Regions from separate parts of the Kitasatospora griseola genome, predicted to be linked through region 1. Evidence: riboswitches for the same ligand, from Rfam matches in the RefSeq annotation. Region 1 holds a riboswitch; each other region holds the start of a gene.
The links. Region 1 has a riboswitch for cyclic di-AMP ahead of ACI1MP_RS35735 (transglycosylase family protein). Riboswitches for the same ligand answer to the same signal wherever they lie in the genome.

Region 1 (4,525 bases):
GACCGCTGGCATGGCGGCGACCGGGGCCGGGTGGGCGGCGGCCTCTGCACGGGCGTACTCGCGGGTCTCCCGGACGGCGGCGACCGTCAGGCCCAGGCCGAGCGCGACGTAGGCCGCGCCGAGCAGGAAGGGCTGCGGGCGCAGGCCCCAGTGGGCGGCGATGGCGCCGGTGCCGGTCGCGGTCACGGCCACCGCGAGGTAGCCCGCCGCTTCATTGAGGCCCATCGCCAGGCCGCGCCGGGCCGGACCGACCAGGTCGATCTTCATGATCACGGTGGTGGACCAGGTGAGGCCCTGGTTGACGCCGAGCAGCACGTTCGCCGCGACGATCCACCCCCAGGTCGGACCCCAGGCCAGCATCGCCGGAATCGGCAGGGCGATCAGCCAGCCCGCGATCAACACCGGCCTGCGCCCGTACCGGTCGGAGAGCGTGCCGGCGAAGAAGTTGGTGACCGCCTTGGTCGCGCCGAACGCCAGGATGTACGTCAGCGCACCCGTGTAGGCGGACAGGTGGAAGACCTGATCCGCGAGCAGCGGCAGGACTGTCCGTTCCTGGCCGAGCATGCCACCGACCAGGGCGTTGACCGCCACCAGCAGGCCGAACTGTGCAATGTTGGCGCGCAGCCCGAGTCGGATCGGCCGGCCCCCGGGCTGGCCGGCCGGGGTGGTGCGCGCCGCGGCGTTCGGCGTGGTTGCCGGGGGCGGCAGTGGGGGCTGGGCCTGGACGGACATGGGGGACTCCCGGGTGGTACGTGGGACGTGGTGCGTGGAGCGGTGCTCCGCGGGCGTCGATCGAGCGGGGGCACATCGGCGATCATATTCCAATCTTTTATGGATTAGTGGATGCAGGGATGGTCGCCGGCCGTGCAGGCAGTCCCCGAACCGCCGGCAGGGCGAGCAGGACGAGGCCGGCCGGCAGTGCCAGAGCGGTCATGCCGAACAGCGCCCGGTGCACGCCGATCCCGTCGGAGAGCGGGCCTGCGAGCACCAGGCCGAGCGGCATCAGCGCCTCCGCGGTCAGCTGGTCGTAGGAGCTGACCCGGGACAGCATCTGCTCGGGTATGTGCACCTGGAGTGACGTCTCCCACAGCACGAAGAACAGGGAGACGCCGACTCCGGTGCACGCCTCCAGCAGAGCGATCACCACGACCGGAGCGCCGGATCCGATGATCAGCGCCTGACAGGAGGCAACCACCATCGCGACGGCCGCCACCGCCATCGGACGGGCCGGTTTGAGGCGGTAGGCACAGACGTCGCCGACGATCGCACCGAGGCCGAAGGCGGTGACCACCACGGCCCAGGCGCCGGCCCCGCCCCACTCGCGATCCGCCAGCACCGGACCGAGCACGAACACCGAGGGCAGCACCACCACGTGGTAGACCGCGATCACGAGCATGCTCGACCACACCCAGGACCGCTGGCGCACCTGCTGCCAGCCGACCCGGAGTTCGGCCAGGAACCCGAGGCGCTCGGCCCGCTCCGTGACGGCCCTCCCGCCCACCGTGCCGAGCCTCGCCAGCACTGCGGCGCTGGCGGCGAAGCTCGCTGCGTCCGCCAGCAGTGCGCCGCCGGGGCCGGCGACGGCAACCAGCGCACCGGCCAGCACCGGGCCGACCACCAGCCCCGCCGAGTGGACGAACCCGCGCAGCGCATTGGCCTCGCCCAGCCGTTCACTGGGCACCAGCAGCGGCAGCAGCCCCGTGGAGGCAGGCAGGAAGAAAGCGTCCGCCACGCCGAACACCACCATCAGCGCCGCCAGCACCCCGACCCGGGCCGTCCCGGTGAGCAGCAGCACCGCGACAGCCGTCTGGACCGCGCACCGCACCAGATCGGAGACCAGCATGATCCGCTGTCTCGGTATCCGGTCCGCCCACACGCCGCCGGCCAGTGTGAACACCAGCATCGGCAGCAAGCCCGCCGCCGCCACCAGGCCGACATCGGCAGCTGACCCGCCGATCGACAGCACTGCGAACGGCAGCGCCACGAACGACACCCTGTCCCCCAGTACGGACAGCGACTGAGCGACGAACAGACGGGCGAACTGGCGCTCCACCCGGAGCACTTCGGGAATCAGCGCAGCCACGGGCACCTCCACAGCGGGTCGGGGAACAGCGATCACCGTGATGGTAGGGAGCCCCCGAACGGGCTGTCGCGCGATTTATCCGCAAGGTCGGCAATGCTCTGGTTCACCTCAACTGCCCATGCTTCTCAGGCGAGTTGACGTTCAGTCAAATTCATGGGACCGGAGCCCGGACGCCCGCCTTCCCCTCCACCCGATTCCCAATCCCACCGATCGGTCAGACTTTCGCATCCGATCGCCCCACCCCCGACTGCCCGATCACCCACCCCCCGACCACCCACCCCCCGACCACCCGATCAGACCGCTCCCCCTCCTCCGAACTCCCGCCAACCGGTCGCCCACGCACGGCCGCCACGCCTCCCCGCCCGCGCCCGGGCGCTCCGCGTCCGAACCCGGCCAGACCTGCGTGACTCGCCCGTGATGCCGGCGCGATGAGCTTGTGATTGCTCCGTTCGAGTGAATAGGCTCGGTCCGGCCCGCACCGCCGGGCCCCGCACGCGGCAACGCCGAACCCTGCCCGCCGCGTTGCCGGGTCGATCACCACAACCCTGGGCGGGGACGGGGGAACCAGGTACGTCGCCGTCCCCCACGGCTAGGGGTGAAGTCGCCCGAACCGGCTCCGACCGGCAGACGGCGGCCGGGCCTCCCTCCGGGTCCGAACCCGACAGCTCACCTCGCAGGCGTGCGGAGAGGATCGAGCATGCTCTTCACGGGTTCCGGGCGTCACCGTAAGCAGAGCCAGGCGGAGAAAGCCGCCGAGCGGGCCATCGCCGCGGCCGGCGTCGTCGGTGTCGGCATCGCACTGCCACTGCTCACCGCGACGGGTGCACAGGCCGCGCCCAGCGCGGTCTGGGACCGGGTCGCCGACTGCGAGAGCGGCGGCAACTGGAGTCTCGACTCGGGCGACGGCATGTACGGCGGTCTCCAGATCACCGCCCAGCGCTGGGTCGACTACGGCGGCACCCAGTACGCCGAGCTGCCCAACGGCGCCACCCGCAGCCAGCAGATCGTGGTCGCCGAACGCATCCTGGCCACCGAGGGCCCGCAGCCGTGGGCCTCGTGCGCCGACTCGTCGGACCTGCGCGTGGCCAGCGCTCCCGGCGTGGTGGACACCAACGACTCGGCGGACGAGTCGGGTGCGCTGCGCGGTGCCCGCGGCGCGGCAGCTGCCAACACCGCCTCGGACGGCACCGTCGCCGCCCCGAACGCCGCCCCGGTCTTCTCCGGCCTGCCCGGCTACGACCCGGTGTCCCACGTGTACTGGTACCAGAAGAACGGCGGCTGGTTCTGGACCAGCCACCAGAGCCTGTACGAGCGCTACATGCAGCTGACGCACCCGCAGCCGCCGACCGCTGCACCGTCCCCGACCACCACCCCGGACGCGCAGGCCCCGACCGCTCCGGCCACCCCGGTCGTCCCGGCACCGCCGACCGACCCGAGCACCGCCCCGAGCCCGAACCCCACCCCGAACCCCACCACGCCCTCCGACGGCCAGAATGGCAACGGAAACGGGCACGGGAACGGGACGGAGAACGGCAACAGCAACAACGGCGCAGGCAACGGCCAGGGGCAGGGTCAGGACCAGGGCCAGGGCGAGACCGGAGGCGGAAACGGAACCGGCGGCAACCAGTCGCCCGCACCGACCACCTCGCCGACCGCTCCGAACACCGACCCGAGCCAGGCGGCCGGCGCGCTGCAGCCGAGCACGTCCACGTCGCCCACCAGCAGCCCGCCGGCCACCGACACCCCGGCGGCCGGCACCCCGGCCGCCCAGCCGTACACCGTCGGCCCGGGTGACACGCTGGCGAAGATCGCCCGCACCCACGAGCTGGACGGCGGCTGGACCGAGCTCTACAACGCCAACAAGCAGGTGCTGGGCGAGAACCCGGACCTGATCCAGCCGGGCCAGGTGCTGAACCTGGGCTGAGGACTGCCAGGCCGGGCCACCGTCGCTTCGGGGCGGCGGCCCGGCGCGGTGCAGGCCGCCGCGGTGCTCCCTCGACGGAGTTCCCGGCGAGGCCGTCGCCCCGTCCCCGGCGCTCTCCCACTCCCCGCTCAGGCGATCACTCCGGCGGCGCGCAGCAGCCAGCGGTTGGCGGCGCCGACCAGTCCGGCGCGGTCCAGAACCCCGATCACCTTCCGGGCCATCTCGATCTTGGTGCTGCGCCAGTGGGGGTTGGCCCGGGCGACGGCCTTGCCGACCTTCGGGTCGAGGCCGACGGCGGCGTAGACCCGGGGGTGGATCAGCGCGGTGGTGGCGAAGTAGATGACCACTCCGAGGAACAGCTGCTCCCACCGGCGCTGCAGGAACCCGAGCCGCTTGCGCACGAGTTCCTCGCGGGCGTAGCTGATGTGTCGGGCCTCCTCGATGACGTGGATCCGGGAGACCTGCCGGGTGAGCGGCTGGAGCGTGTCGTCGTTCATCATTTCGCGTTGGAACGCGTC
Region 2 (4,525 bases), 2.5 Mb from region 1:
CGGATCCGGGTCCAGGGCCGCATCCCGCAACTGCCCGACGGCTGGCACACCGACACCGCGCTGCGCCCGGCCGGCGGCCAGTCCTTCTCCGGCGACTTCATGGCCGCCGCCCGCACCGGCCCCGGCGGGCGGGTGCTCGAAGTCGTCCTCGCCGACGTCTCCGGCAAGGGCATGGACGCCGGCAGCCGCTCGCTGCTGCTGTCCGGCGCCTTCGGCGGACTGCTCGGCTCGCTGCCCGCCCACGACTTCCTGCCCGCCGCCAACGGTTACCTGCTGCGCCAGGACTGGGCAGAGGGCTTCGCCACCGCCGTCCACCTGGTGGTGGACCTGGACACCGGCGAGTACGAACTGCTCTCCGCCGGACACCTGCCCGGCATGCACCGCCTCGCGGGGGCCGGTTACTGGGAGGTCAAGGAGGCCGAGGGCCCGCTGCTCGGCGTCTACGACGAAGCCAAGTTCGAGGGGGTGCGCGGCACCCTCGGCCCCGGCGACGTCCTGATGCTGTGCACCGACGGCATGGTGGAGATCCCCGGCCGCGACCTCGCCGAGGGCATGGACCGGCTGATGGGCGAGGCCGACCGGCTGGTCGCCGCCGCACCGGCGGCGATCCGGTCCGGGGCGGCGGTCCGGCTGATCGACACCGTCGCCAAGCACGTCAACGACGACCGCGCGGTGCTGCTGATCTGGCGCCGCTGAACCCGCGGCGAGTGCAGACCCGGTGAGCGCGGAGTGTCCACGGAGTGTCAAACCCGGGCGTTGATCTTCGGCCAATTCCGGTGCGGCGTCCGGGCCGACCGGTGACACCGGATCTGCCTGCCGGTTTACCGCGCCGGCCTGCGCGGACCGCCGCCCGCCGACGGGCCGTCAGAACCCGTCCGCTATCGTCGCGGTCGGCGAAAATCAGTCCTACCAGGCGGGTTCGGGCGCAGGAGCCCCGGGCAAGTTCTTTACGCACTCCGCACGAGCGACCACACTGAGTCCGGATGGAGTGGTGGGGACACGGGGGGCTGGGGCCGGTTTCCGCCTGGGAGCCATCGCCGGCTTTCACCCGAACCCCCGCCACGAATCGAGGAAGTGAGTCCCGGTGGCCTTCTCCGTCTCCGCGCTTGTCCTGTTCGGCATCATCGTCGCGATCTTCATTCGCAACAAGCAGCTGAAGTCCGGGCACGCCATCGTCGCCGCCCTGTTCGGCTTCATGCTGAGCCAGTCGACCATGGCCGGCCCGATCCAGCAGTTCCTCACCTCGGTCTCCAAGGCCATCGCCTCGATCGCGGGTTGACGCCGCGTCGGCTCTCCGGCGACACGCCACGACGGGCGGGAGGCACCCCCGCACCGTCCATTCGGCCTGCCCGCAGGTGACCAGGGTCACCCACGGCGTCACGCCGGGTCCGCGACCGAACGCGCACGGTGGCCGAGGTCGCCCACCGTGCGGGGTTCGTGTGCGCACCGTCATGATCCCGTACGCGCACCGCAGCGGCCCGGTCGACACCGCGTGACCTGGTGGACCGTCAGCCCCTTCCCGATCTTGGGAACGGGGCCGGTCGGCGTTTGCCAGCCTCGCGGGCCGTGGGATTTGCTTCGTCCGCAGCCCGGCCAGTGACCGGGCGGGCCACCGGACGGAACGCCTAGTCCTGCCGTCGTCCGGTGCCGACCAGATACCACGCCACGGCAGGAGCGGGGGAACCACAGGTAAGTCGCCGGGCCCGGGAACATCCGGGAACGGCTCGGGGTGAAGCCGCAGTTCTGCGGCCGGGCAACTCTCGCCCGAACCCGACAGCTCACCTCGCAGGCGTCGGAGAGGAATGCTTCATGTCCGTTCAGGGCAAGCACCGCAAGCCGCGCCTGGCCACCGTCGCCCGCATCGCCATCGCCGCCGGTGTGGCCGGCGCCGCGATCGGTCTCCCGGTCACCGCCGCCTCCGCGCACACCGCCACCGAGCAGGGCGCCAACCGCCCGGCGTCCCAGGTCTCGACGGACGCGACGCCGGTCGCCTCCGCGCACGACTACCGGGTCGTCTCCGGCGACACCCTGTCCAAGATCGCTGCCGCGCAGCACGTGGACGGCGGCTGGGAGAAGCTCTACCAGGACAACCACTCCGTGGTCGGCGGCAACCCCGACCTGATCTTCCCCGGCCAGCAGCTGACCATCAACGGCCAGGCCGCCGCCCCCGCGAAGGCCCCGGCCGCCAAGTCCACCTCCTCGGACACCGCCGCGAAGCCCGCCGCCGCGCCGAAGCCCGCCGCTGCGCCGAAGCCCGCCACCAAGCCGGCCGTCACCGTCACGAAGCCGGCCGTCGCCGACACCGCCAAGACCCAGCAGGCGGCCCCGGCCCCGAAGGCGTCGACCCCGGCTCCGGCCGTCACCACCGTGCCGGTCGCTCCGGTCGCCGCGACCACCAGCGCCAACGCCGCGTACGTGGCCCCCGCGCCGGGCAAGGTCACCACCGGTTACAAGGTGGCCGGCTCCAACTGGTCCAGCGGCTACCACACCGGCATCGACTTCCCGGTCGCCACCGGCACCAGCCTCAAGGCCGTCGCCGCGGGCACCGTGGTCTCGGCCGGCAACGGCGGCGCCTACGGCAACCAGGTCGTCATCAAGCTGGCCGACGGCAAGTACGCCCAGTACGCCCACCTGTCCTCGATCTCCGTCTCGGCCGGCCAGGCCGTGACGGCGGGCCAGCAGATCGGCCTCTCCGGCGCCACCGGCAACGTCACCGGCCCGCACCTGCACTTCGAGATCCGCACCACCCCGGACTACGGCTCCGACATCGACCCCGTCGCCTACCTGGCGGCCCACGGCGTCAACGTCTGATCCACGCCTCACCCCCCGAAGGCCCCGCGCAGCCACCCGGCCGCCCGGGGCCTTCGGGCTGCCCGGGGTGCGGCGCTCCGGGCGGGCGGCCGGGGTGCGGCAGCGGGGTGCGGCAGGGGGGTCGAGGGGTGCGGCCGGGCGCGTGGTCGAGGGGTGTCGCCGAGGGGGTGACCGGCCGAAACGCCGACGGCCCCGACTGCGTGGGCAGTCGGGGCCGTCGGCCTGCTGGAGCGGGTGACGAGAATCGAACTCGCGTGACCAGTTTGGAAGACTGGGGCTCTACCATTGAGCTACACCCGCAAAGGCGTACCCGCACCGCAGTCGCGGTGGCGAGGACTGGATCAGGGTACCTGGTCGCGCCGGTGGATTGCACACTTCTTCCGCGTTGTCGGCTCGCGGATATCGCCCCGGTCGAGGGGTGGCCGACGTGTACTCTTCTGCTCGGCACCACGGGGTGTGGCGCAGGTTGGTAGCGCGTCCGCTTTGGGAGCGGAAGGCCGTCGGTTCGAATCCGGTCACCCCGACCGTGCGGCAGGGTCTCGTCGGTGGGCGGGGCCCTGTTGTCGTTGTGGGCGCGGGTGTTGGGGGGAGTCGCCCCGACCTGCACCCGGTGCCGGGCACAGTCGCTTTCGTGGTACCGGTAGGATGGACCGCTGGCGGTAGTACGGACAGCATTTCAGCCCCAACCGCCTATCGCCCTGACCGCAAGCCCCCCTAGGAGACCCAACCGTGAAGAGCGCCGTCGAGACTCTGAACCCGACCCGGGTTCGACTCACCGTCGAGGTGCCCTTCGAGGAGCTCAAGCCCAGCCTCGACGCGGCGTACAAGAAGATCAACCAGCAGGTCACCGTCCCGGGCTTCCGCAAGGGCAAGATCCCGAACCGGGTCATCGACCAGCGCTTCGGCCGTGGCGCGGTGCTGGAGGAGGCCGTCAACGACGCGCTTCCGCGCTTCTACACGCAGGCCGTCGACGAGGGCCAGATCGACGTGCTGGGCCAGCCGGACATCACCGACATCGCCGGTGTCGAGAACCTGGCCGACGGCGGTGACCTGAAGTTCACCGCCGAGGTCGACGTCCGTCCCGAGGTCACCCTGCCGGACTTCACCGAGATCGCCGTCGTGGTGGACCCGGTCGAGGTCACCGACGAGGACATCGAGAAGTCGCTGCAGCAGCTGCGCGAGCGCTTCAGCTCCGTGAAGGACGTCGAGCGCGCCGCCGCCGAGGGCGACGTCGTGGTCGTCGACCTCGAGGCCAAGGTCGACGGTGAGGTGCCGGAGGACGGCACCGCCACCGGCGTGAGCTACGAGATCGGCTCCGGCCGCCTGCTGGACGGCATCGACGAGGCCGTGGTCGGCCTGTCCGCCGGTGAGGCCAAGACCTTCACCACCACCCTCAAGGGTGGCACCCAGGCCGGCAAGGACTCCGAGGTCACCGTCACCGTGACCACCGTCCAGGAGAAGGAACTCCCCGAGCTGGACGACGAGTTCGCGCAGCTCGCCTCGGAGTTCGACACCCTGGAGGAGCTGCGCGGGGACTCCCGCAAGCGCCTTGAGCGGATGAAGGAGTTCGACCAGGCCACCCAGGCCCAGGAGAAGGTCCTGGACGAGCTGCTGACCCGGGTCGAGATGGACTACCCGGAGAAGCTGCTCGCGGACGAGATCGGCACCCGCAAGCACAACCTGGAGCACCACCAGCTGGAGCCGATGGGCCTGA
Region 3 (4,525 bases), 1.6 Mb from region 1:
GGCGATCCGCACCGCACTGCCCGGCACCGGCGGGCCGACGGTGCCCGGGCGGGGCCGCAGCGGCGGGTTCACGGTGGACGGGCCGGTGGTCTCGGTCAGCCCGTAGCCCTCGTACACCAGCACGCCTGCGCCGGCGAAGAACAGCAGCAGCTCCGGGTCGATCGAGGAGCCGCCGCTGATCGCGTACCGGATCCGGCCGCCCATCGCCTGCCGCACCCGGCGGTACACCAGCGCGTCGTACAGGCGGTGCGCGAGGCGCAGCGACAGCGGCACGGGGCCGCCCCCGCCGGCCAGCGCGGCCAGTTCGGCGCGGGCGTGGCGCACCGCGGCCTCCGCCGCCCGGTCGAAGACCCGCACCGCGCCCTTCGCCTGCGCCTCGGCCCGGCCCAACTGGTGGATCTTCTCGAACAGATAGGGCACGCCGACCAGGAAGGTCGCGCCGAACGCGGCCAGGTCGGGCCGGAGCTCGTCGGGCTTCAGGGACGGGCTGTGGCCGAACCGGATCCGGCCGAAGACGCAGGTCACCTGGATCATCCGGCCCAGCACGTGGGCCAGCGGCAGGAACAGCAGGGTGGACGGCGTCTCGCCGGTGGCGGCGGTGAACACCGGCTCCAGCAGGGCGTGGCAGTTCGCCGCCTCGGTGAGGAAGTTGGCGTGGGTGAGCAGGCAGCCCTTGGGGCGTCCGGTGGTGCCGGAGGTGTAGATCAGGGTGGCCTCGCTGTCCGGGCCGAGCGCCTTCCTGCGCTGCTCCACCTCCCCGGCGGGGACGGTCCTGCCGAGCTCGCCGAGGGTGGCGACGGCGTCCTCGTCCAGCCGCCACAGCGGCACCGTGCCGCCGGTGCGGGCGATCGCCACCGTCAGCACCTCGGCGGTGCCGGCGTCCTCCGCGACCGCCAGCACCGCGCCGGAGTCGCGGAGGATCCACTCGGCCTGCTCGATCGCGGAGGTCGGGTACACCGGCACCACGGACGCGCCGGCCGCCCAGGCCGCGAAGTCCAGCAGCGTCCACTCGTAGCGGGTGCGCGACATCAGGACGATCCGCCCGCCGGGCCGGACCCCGGCGGCGATCAGCCCGCGGGCGGTCGCCGCCACCTGATCGGCGAACTGCCGGGCCGTCACCTGCTGCCAGCCGCCGTCCGGCCGGCGCCTGGTCAGCACCTCGGCGTCCGGCGCCTGCTCGGCGTTGCGGAACGGCAGGTCGGCGAGGCTGCCGGCGTCCGGCGGCGGTACCAGGTGCGGGGTGCGGGCTTCGACGACCCGGCCGTCGGAGCGCAGGACTTCGACGGGCGCACGGTCGCGCAGATGCTCGGCGCGGGCGGCCCGGGCGAGGGGGTGTGCCATCGGCGAACTCCCTTGGGTGGGTGGGGGTCCGCCCAGGGTAGGGACTCGGCCGCGAACTTACTAGACGGTAAGTTCCTTGACAGTAACAGGATTTGACGTGTCGCCGACCGGCCTCGCCCGCCAGGTTGCTCAGCCCTCCTCGACGGACGGCGCCGGGCCGGCGAACCGCTCGCCGTCCCGGCTGCCGCCGGTCCGCGCCCGGGTGCGCCGGCCGGTGGACAGGTAGTCGCGCACCAGCAGCTCCACCGCGTCCTGCGGGCTGCCCACCCCGAGGCGCATCATCGCCTCCAGCGCGAGATCCGCCTCCAGCGTGATCGTCACCTTCGCCATCGCACCGCTCCCCGGTTCTCGGCGGTCTCGCCACCGCTTCCGGCCGACAACAGGCCGCTGCCCCCGGAGCCGACCAGGGTCTCCGGGGGCAGCGGCGTTCACCGTGCGGTGCGTGCGGCGGGGGCTTCCGGGTGTCAGACCCGACCGGCGAAGTCCGGCGCCCAGTTGGCGATGGTCTCGGTCCGCACACCGGACTTCGGGTTGGCGGCCTCGACGTACTTGCCGTCGCCGATGTAGATCGCCACGTGGTAGACGCCCGAGTTGGCGCCGTTGTTCGACCAGAACAGCAGGTCGCCCGGCTGCAGGCTGTTCAGCGAGACCCGGGTCGAGTAGTCGGCCTGGTCCGCGGCGACGCGCGGCAGGCTGATGCCGGCCTGGCGGAACGCCGCCTGGGTCAGGCCCGAGCAGTCCCAGCCGCCGTTGCCGGTGCCGCCGTAGATGTACGGCTGGCCGACCTTGGACAGCGCGAAGTCGATCGCCGCGGCCTTCGACCCGGTCGCCTTGACGGCGGCGGTGGTGGCGGCGGTGGTCGTGGTGGTGGCGGCCGGCTTCGCGGGGGTGCTCGGCTTGGCCGGGGCCGGGGTGCTCGGCGCCGGGGCGTCGGTCTTCCGGTTCGAGCCGTTGGACGAGGAGTTGCCGGCCGGCGCGGACTGCTTGGCCGGAGCCTGGGCGACGGCGACGTTGCCGAGCGCCAGCTGCTGACCCGGGTAGATCATGTCCGGGCCCTCGGCGAGGACGGAGCGGTTCAGCTCGTACAGCTTCTCCCAGCCGCCCTCGACGTTCTGGCGCTGGGCGATGGCGGACAGCCAGTCGCCCGCCACCACGGTGTAGCTGCCGGAGGCCTGGGGGGCCTGCTGGGCCTGCGGCTGGGCCTGCTGGCGCTGCTGCTGGGGCTGGGTCTGCTTCGGGGCCTGCTGGACCTGCGGCTGGGCCGGCTTCGACGCGGTGTCCTGCGACGGCTTGGCGGCGGTGGAGCCCGCGGAGGTGTCGACCTGCGGGGCGGCGCCGCCCTTGGTCAGACCGGCCTGGACCGAGCACACCGGCCAGGCGCCGGGGCCCTGCGAGGCCAGCACCTTCTCGGCGACGGCGATCTGCTGGTCCTTGGTGGCCAGGTCGGCGCGCGGGGCGAACGCGGTGCCGCCGAAGGCGGCCCAGGTGGAGGCGGTGAACTGGAGGCCGCCGTAGAAGCCGTTGCCGGTGTTGATGGACCAGTTGCCGCTGGACTCGCACTGGGCGACCTTGTCCCAGGTGGCCACCGACGCGGCGGAGGCGGTGCCGGCCGCGAGGCCGGGGACGGTGAGGCCGATGCCCACGACACCGGTGGTGGCGATCAGACGGCGGGCGCGCTTGGCGCTGACGGGCAGCATGAAGATGCGTTCCTCTCCCACGCCTGCGAGGTGAGCTGTCGGATTCGGGCTGGAGTTGCCCGGCCGCGCGCACCTCTCGGTGCGCCCGGCTTCACCCCTAGCCCCGGACCGGTCCGTCAGGACCGCCCCAGGGCGACTTACCTGGTTCCCCCGCCCCTGCCGCGGTGCGTTTCGCATGAGCCGGCGCACCCGGCGGCAGGACTCGGCGTTCCGGGTGAGCTGGGTCCGTGTGTCCACGAACGTGGGCAGGAGATTAAGCGGATTTAAGGACGATTAGCAAATGCCAGTGACGGTCGTCACTCGGCTCAGAAAAGACGATCACGGACTCGCTCCGAACTGGTCCCGCGATGTCGGAAACTGCTGACCCCTCAGGCCTGGGTGTGCTACGTCATGAAATGCGAGCTATGTGATGGAGTTCGCAAATGTCCGTATCGATTTTCCACCCCCGGTTTCGTGATGTGGCAGCCCGTGGTCCGAGGCGGCTCGAGCGTTCGTGGGGCACTCCGGGAAATCGGGCGCCGGCCGATTTCTGCGCTTCAGTAATGGTTGATGACGACGCGTCAAATCTGCGACATGTGTGGATGGTTGAAGTAGTCCCGAGTTTCCGATATGTGATTCTGACGGAACCTTAGAGGCTCAATTTTCATGCAGTGACATTGCTTTGACGTGGCATCGAAATCTGAACAGCACTGCTACTGCGGCACGGCGAGGGTCCTGGTCGGGCAGCATGTCGCAGATGTGGGACGGCGGGTCGCGGAGGCCCTTGCCGGACTGCTGGATGCCGCGATCGGATCGGAAGGGCTATTGCTTTGCCTCCGTTCCATCTGTATAAGGATGATCAATCGATCGTCAGTAGGTGGGCTGGCGGCCGCACTTGACCAGCTCTTCACGTTGCCTGCATCGTTCCTTCCCGACTGCTCGCCGATGATCATGGCGAGCCTGTGGGAGGAAAAGATCAAAAGCATGTCAAGAAATCCTGAGTCATCACGTTGTACGGCCGGGTGCCGCAGAGGGGGGACGAGAACTGTTTCGCAGGCAGCCTTCAGTGCCGCTGCGGCACTGTTGCTGATTTCCATATCGGTGCCTTTTGCCGCGGCCGAGCCGACTCCGATGCCCAGTCAGACCGCCGGGGACAATCAGCCCCCCGGTGAGTCCGAGGCCACCAAGGCGATCCGCGCGGCGCTCCAGCAGGCCAAGAGCACCGGCACGCCGGTCCGGATCGACGCGCTGACCACCGAGACCAGCGAGACGTTCGCCGAGACGGACGGCCGGTCGCTCCACTCCGAGAACTTCGCCCAGGACGTCAGGACCAAGCGCACCGGTCAGTGGCAGACCCTCGACACCGCGTTGCGGCCCAAGAGCGACGGCACGATCGTCCCCGCCGTCACCGGCTCCGACCTGGCGCTCTCCGGCGGCGGCAGCGGTCCGCTCGCCACCGTTACCACGGCCGACGGCAAGAAGCTTTCGGTCTCGGCGCCGTTCGCCCT
Region 4 (4,525 bases), 4.4 Mb from region 1:
TCGGCGGGGCTGACGCACGGGCCCTTGGCCCACCAGTCCTCCAGCATGCCGATCGCCTCGTCGCCGAGCGGGTTGACGCCCTCGCCGGCCGCCAGCGAGTGGCCGACCAGCACGTGCAGGCACTTGACCCGGTCGGGCATGCCGCCGGCGCTGGGGAAGCCCTCCAGCACCTCGATGGCGTCCCGGCGGGCGATGTAGTCCTCGTGCGCGGCCCGGTAGGCGGCGGCGAGTTCCGGGTCCTCGGCGAGCCGGGCGCTCTGCTCCTTCATCACGCCGTCCGCCTCCAGGGTGCCGATCAGCGAGGCGGCCTTGGGGCAGGTCAGGTAGTAGAGCGTCGGGAATGGCGTGCCGTCGGGCAGCCGGGGCGCGGTCTCCACCACGTCCGGGTTGCCGCACGGGCAGCGGTGGGCGACGGCGCGCAGCCCGCGCGGCACCCGGCCGAGCTGGGCGGCGATGGCCGCGACGTCGTGGTCGGAGACAGGAGGGTTCTGGTTGCTCATCAGCAGTCTGTTCGTCGGATGGGGGCGGGTGGGGTGACGTGGCGTCAGGGCCGTCAGGGGACGGCGGGCGGTGCGGCGAGTGCGGTGTCGGCGGCGTCCACCGAGTCCCAGAAGGAGGAGTACCAGGGGCGGGCGGCCTTCGGGTGTCCGGTGGCGTCCGAGGCGGACTGCTTGTCGCCCGGCGCGGGCGGCGGGGCGACCGAGACGAACGGGGTCTCGCCCGGCAGCGCGTAGTGCAGCCGTTCCCGGGCCTGTGCCTTGACGTACTCCGGGTCCTGCCAGCGGGCCCTGGCCCGGCGCAGCTCGTCGACCTGCTGGCGGGCGTGTTCGGCCTTGGCCCGCTGGTCGGCGATCTCACCCCGCTGGGCGATGTACTGCCGGGCGGGGTAGGCGAGTATCGCCACCAGTGAGCACAGCACGAGCACCAGCACGGTGGCCCGGCTGGTGAAGCGCGGGCGCGCCGCCAGTCCGGGGATCCTCCACTTGGCCATCTGGTCGCCCCTCCTGCGCATGCCGGTGCCCCGGCCCACCCTACGCGGTGGAGGCCGGGGCACCGGTCACATCGAGCTCAGTGGCGGATCAGCCCTTGCTGTGCTTACTTGTCCGCAGGGCGGCTGTGCTTACTTGTCCGCAGAGCGGAAGCGCGGGAACGCGCCGCGGCCCGCGTACTCCGCGGCGTCGTCGAGGATCTCCTCGATGCGCAGCAGCTGGTTGTACTTGGCGACGCGCTCGGAGCGGGCCGGGGCGCCGGTCTTGATCTGGCCGCAGTTGGTGGCGACGGCGAGGTCGGCGATGGTGACGTCCTCGGTCTCGCCGGAGCGGTGCGACATCATGCAGCGGTAGCCGTTGCGCTGGGCCAGCTCGACGGCGTCCAGGGTCTCGGTGAGCGAGCCGATCTGGTTGACCTTCACCAGCAGCGCGTTGGCGGTGCCGGTCTCGATGCCCCGGCGCAGGCGCTCCGGGTTGGTGACGAACAGGTCGTCGCCGACCAGCTGGACCTTGTCGCCCAGCTTGTCGGTGATGGCCTTCCAGCCGTCCCAGTCGGACTCGTCCAGCGGGTCCTCGATGGAGACCAGCGGGTAGGCGGCGACCAGCTCGGCGTAGTACTCGACCAGCTCGGCGGCCGACAGGGCCTTGCCCTCGAACTGGTAGGCGCCGTCCTTGTAGAACTCGGAGGCGGCGACGTCCAGGGCGAGCGCGACGTCCTTGCCCGGGGTGTAGCCGGCCTTCTTGATGGCCTCGGTGATCAGGTCGAGGGCCTCGCGGTTGGAGTCCAGGTTCGGGGCGAAGCCGCCCTCGTCGCCCAGGCCGGTGGAGAGCCCGCGCTCCTTCAGCACGCCCTTGAGGGTGTGGTAGACCTCGACGCCCCAGCGGACGGCCTCGGAGAAGGACTCCGCGCCGATCGGGGCGATCATGAACTCCTGGATGTCGACGTTGGAGTCCGCGTGCGAGCCGCCGTTGAGGATGTTCATCATCGGGACCGGCAGCACGTGGGCGTTCGGGCCGCCCAGGTAGCGGAACAGCGGCAGGTCGCTGGCCTCGGACGCGGCGTGCGCGACGGCGAGCGAGACGCCGAGGATGGCGTTGGCGCCGAGCGAGGACTTGTCCGGGGTGGCGTCCAGGTCGAGCATGGCCTGGTCGATCAGGCGCTGCTCGGTGGCGTCGTAGCCGACCAGCTCCGGGCCGATCTGCTCGATGACGGCGAGGACGGCCTTCTCGACGCCCTTGCCGAAGTAGCGGTTCTTGTCGCCGTCGCGGAGCTCCAGCGCCTCGAAGGCGCCGGTGGAGGCGCCCGACGGGACAGCCGCGCGACCGGTGCTGCCGTCGTCGAGACCGACCTCGACCTCGACCGTGGGGTTGCCGCGGGAGTCGAGGATCTCACGGGCTACGACGACATCAATGGACGGCACGAGGCATCTCCTAGCGGAAGCGGATGTGTGGTCGTTACGCCCAGAGCCTAGCCGCAGACATGCCTGCGGCCACGCCCGGCCGGGCCCCGTCTCACCGTGTGGCCCGGCTACTCACTGGTAGTTCACCTGTTTGCCCGCCACCGGGCCGTTCCGGACGGCGCGAACTGCTCGGCGCGCGCCCGGAACGGACGGAGCGTCAGCCCGGCCGGCCGACGCTCCGCGGCGTCACATCGAGAGGACCTGCCCGGGGACGATCAGGTCGGGGTTGCCGCCGATCACGTCGCGGTTCGCCTGGAACAGCTGCTCCCAGCCACCGGACAGGTTCCGCGCGGCGGCGATGCCGGACAGCGTGTCACCGCTCTGCACGGTGTACTTCCCGGCGGCCTGCGAGGTGGTGGCCGGCTTCGGGGACTTGTGGCCCTGCTGCGGCTGCTGCGCCTTCGGGGTCTGCTGCTGCTGGGACTTCGGCGTCTTGGTCGACTGCTGCTGCTGCGTGGCCGGGCGCTGCTGCGAGCGGGAGGCGGTGTCCTGGGAGCCGCTGCCGCCGCCCTTGGTCAGGCCGGCCTTGCCCGAGCAGACCGGCCAGGCGCCGGGGCCCTGGGAGGCGAGCACCCGCTCGGCCACCGCGATCTGCTGGGAGCGGGAGGCCTGGTCGGCGCGGGACGCGTACTCGCTGCCGCCGTAGGCGCGCCAGGTGGAGGAGGAGAACTGCAGGCCGCCGTAGTACCCGTTGCCGGTGTTGATGGCCCAGTTGCCGCCGCTCTCGCACTGGGCGACGCGGTCCCAGGTGTCGGCGGGCGCGGCGGCCGCTCCGGTGGCGGACAGCAGGGGCAGGGCCAGGCCCACGGACGCCACGCCTGCGGCGGCGACGACCTTCTCGGCCTTGGTACTACGGCGGTGACGGCCGGAACCGGTGAACAGCATGGGACTTCCTCTCCGCACGCCTGCGAGGTGAGCTGTCGGGTTCGGACCGGGAGGCTGGCCCGGCCGCCGGGGAGCGGGGACGCGACTGCGTCCGCTCCCGGGCGGCTTCACCCCAAGCCGTCGGAACTGCTACGGCGTTCACACCTGGGTCCCCCGCTCCTGTCCGAATTCCTGGTCGGTGTCCCGAGGGCGCGGTGGACAGGACTCGGCGTGCCGCGTTCGGGGCCCACGGCTGCGGGCAGATCGGAGAGTAAGCAGAGCTGATGAGCAATCACAAGCTCATATCACCGGTATCACGCCGAAATTACGGACCTTCACATCTCGTGCACAAACCGTCCATGTATGTCCGCATTCGCCCGTCCGGGGGCGCACGCGCGCCCCCGGCACGACAGTTGGCGATCCCGCGCGGGAGCAGGTCGGCCGCGGTCGAAACCGGGGTCAGCGGGGCGTGAAGGAGACCGGGAGCTCCCGCAGCCCGCGCATGATCAGCCCGCCCCGCCAACGGAGTTCGGCCGGATCGGCGGCGAGCTGGAGGTCCGGCAGCCGTGTCAGCAGTGTGCCTATCGCGCGCTGCCCTTCGAGCCGGGCGAGCGGCGCGCCGATGCAGTAGTGGATCCCGTGCCCGAAACCGAGGTGCGGATTGTCCGCCCGGGCCAGGTCCAGGGTGTTCTCGTCGGAGAACCGGGTCGGGTCGCGGTCCGCCGCGGCCAGCACCACCAGCACCGGATCGCCCACCGGGATGTCCACCCCTCCGATGGTCAGCGGCCGGGTGGCGAACCGCCAGGTCGCCAGCTCCACCGGGCCGTCGTAGCGCAGCAGTTCCTCGATGCCGGTCTCCAGCAGGCCCGACTCGCCGCGGGCCAGCGAGTCCTGGAGCAGGGTGCGCTGGCCGGGGTTGCGAAGCAGGGCGAAAAGTCCGTTTCCGACCAGGTTGATGGTGGTTTCGAACCCCGCGAAGAGCAGAATGAAGGCCATCGCCGCGGCCTCGTTCTCGGTCAGGTGCTCGCCGTGGTCACCGGCCCGGATCAGGCCGGAGATCAGGTCGTCGCCGAGGTCGGCCCGCTTGCGGTGGATCAGGTCGGCCAGGTAGCCGCGGATCTGCTTGACCGCGCGGCCCACTCCCCCGCGCTTACCGCCCGTGTGTCGGATCATCATGCCGGCCCAGTCGCGCAGGTCGTCCTGGTCCTCGGC

Region 2: another riboswitch for cyclic di-AMP. It lies ahead of ACI1MP_RS25200 (peptidoglycan DD-metalloendopeptidase family protein); the one in region 1 lies ahead of ACI1MP_RS35735 (transglycosylase family protein).
Region 3: another riboswitch for cyclic di-AMP. It lies ahead of ACI1MP_RS29080 (transglycosylase family protein); the one in region 1 lies ahead of ACI1MP_RS35735 (transglycosylase family protein).
Region 4: another riboswitch for cyclic di-AMP. It lies ahead of ACI1MP_RS16250 (transglycosylase family protein); the one in region 1 lies ahead of ACI1MP_RS35735 (transglycosylase family protein).

The regions. Positions count from the first base shown of each region.
Region 1 covers NZ_CP173360.1:8,034,644-8,039,168, reverse strand. Annotated here, with positions in the region: gene ACI1MP_RS35745 (MFS transporter) at 1-732, opposite strand, end outside; gene ACI1MP_RS35740 (MFS transporter) at 830-2,083, opposite strand; cyclic di-AMP (ydaO/yuaA leader) riboswitch at 2,609-2,777, shown strand; gene ACI1MP_RS35735 (transglycosylase family protein) at 2,781-4,007, shown strand; gene ACI1MP_RS35730 (diiron oxygenase) at 4,136-4,525, opposite strand, start outside.
Region 2 covers NZ_CP173360.1:5,541,555-5,546,079, forward strand. Annotated here, with positions in the region: gene ACI1MP_RS25190 (PP2C family protein-serine/threonine phosphatase) at 1-696, shown strand, start outside; gene ACI1MP_RS25195 (hypothetical protein) at 1,085-1,279, shown strand; cyclic di-AMP (ydaO/yuaA leader) riboswitch at 1,652-1,807, shown strand; gene ACI1MP_RS25200 (peptidoglycan DD-metalloendopeptidase family protein) at 1,810-2,811, shown strand; tRNA gene ACI1MP_RS25205 (tRNA-Gly) at 3,038-3,111, opposite strand; tRNA gene ACI1MP_RS25210 (tRNA-Pro) at 3,262-3,335, shown strand; gene tig (trigger factor) at 3,541-4,525, shown strand, end outside.
Region 3 covers NZ_CP173360.1:6,402,061-6,406,585, forward strand. Annotated here, with positions in the region: gene ACI1MP_RS29070 (AMP-dependent synthetase/ligase) at 1-1,341, opposite strand, end outside; gene ACI1MP_RS29075 (hypothetical protein) at 1,471-1,671, opposite strand; gene ACI1MP_RS29080 (transglycosylase family protein) at 1,806-3,059, opposite strand; cyclic di-AMP (ydaO/yuaA leader) riboswitch at 3,046-3,217, opposite strand; gene ACI1MP_RS29085 (hypothetical protein) at 4,149-4,525, shown strand, end outside.
Region 4 covers NZ_CP173360.1:3,629,926-3,634,450, forward strand. Annotated here, with positions in the region: partial or broken gene ACI1MP_RS16235 (DUF501 domain-containing protein) at 1-500, opposite strand, end outside; gene ACI1MP_RS16240 (septum formation initiator family protein) at 554-991, opposite strand; gene eno (phosphopyruvate hydratase) at 1,121-2,410, opposite strand; gene ACI1MP_RS16250 (transglycosylase family protein) at 2,636-3,334, opposite strand; cyclic di-AMP (ydaO/yuaA leader) riboswitch at 3,338-3,521, opposite strand; gene ACI1MP_RS16255 (cytochrome P450) at 3,773-4,525, opposite strand, start outside.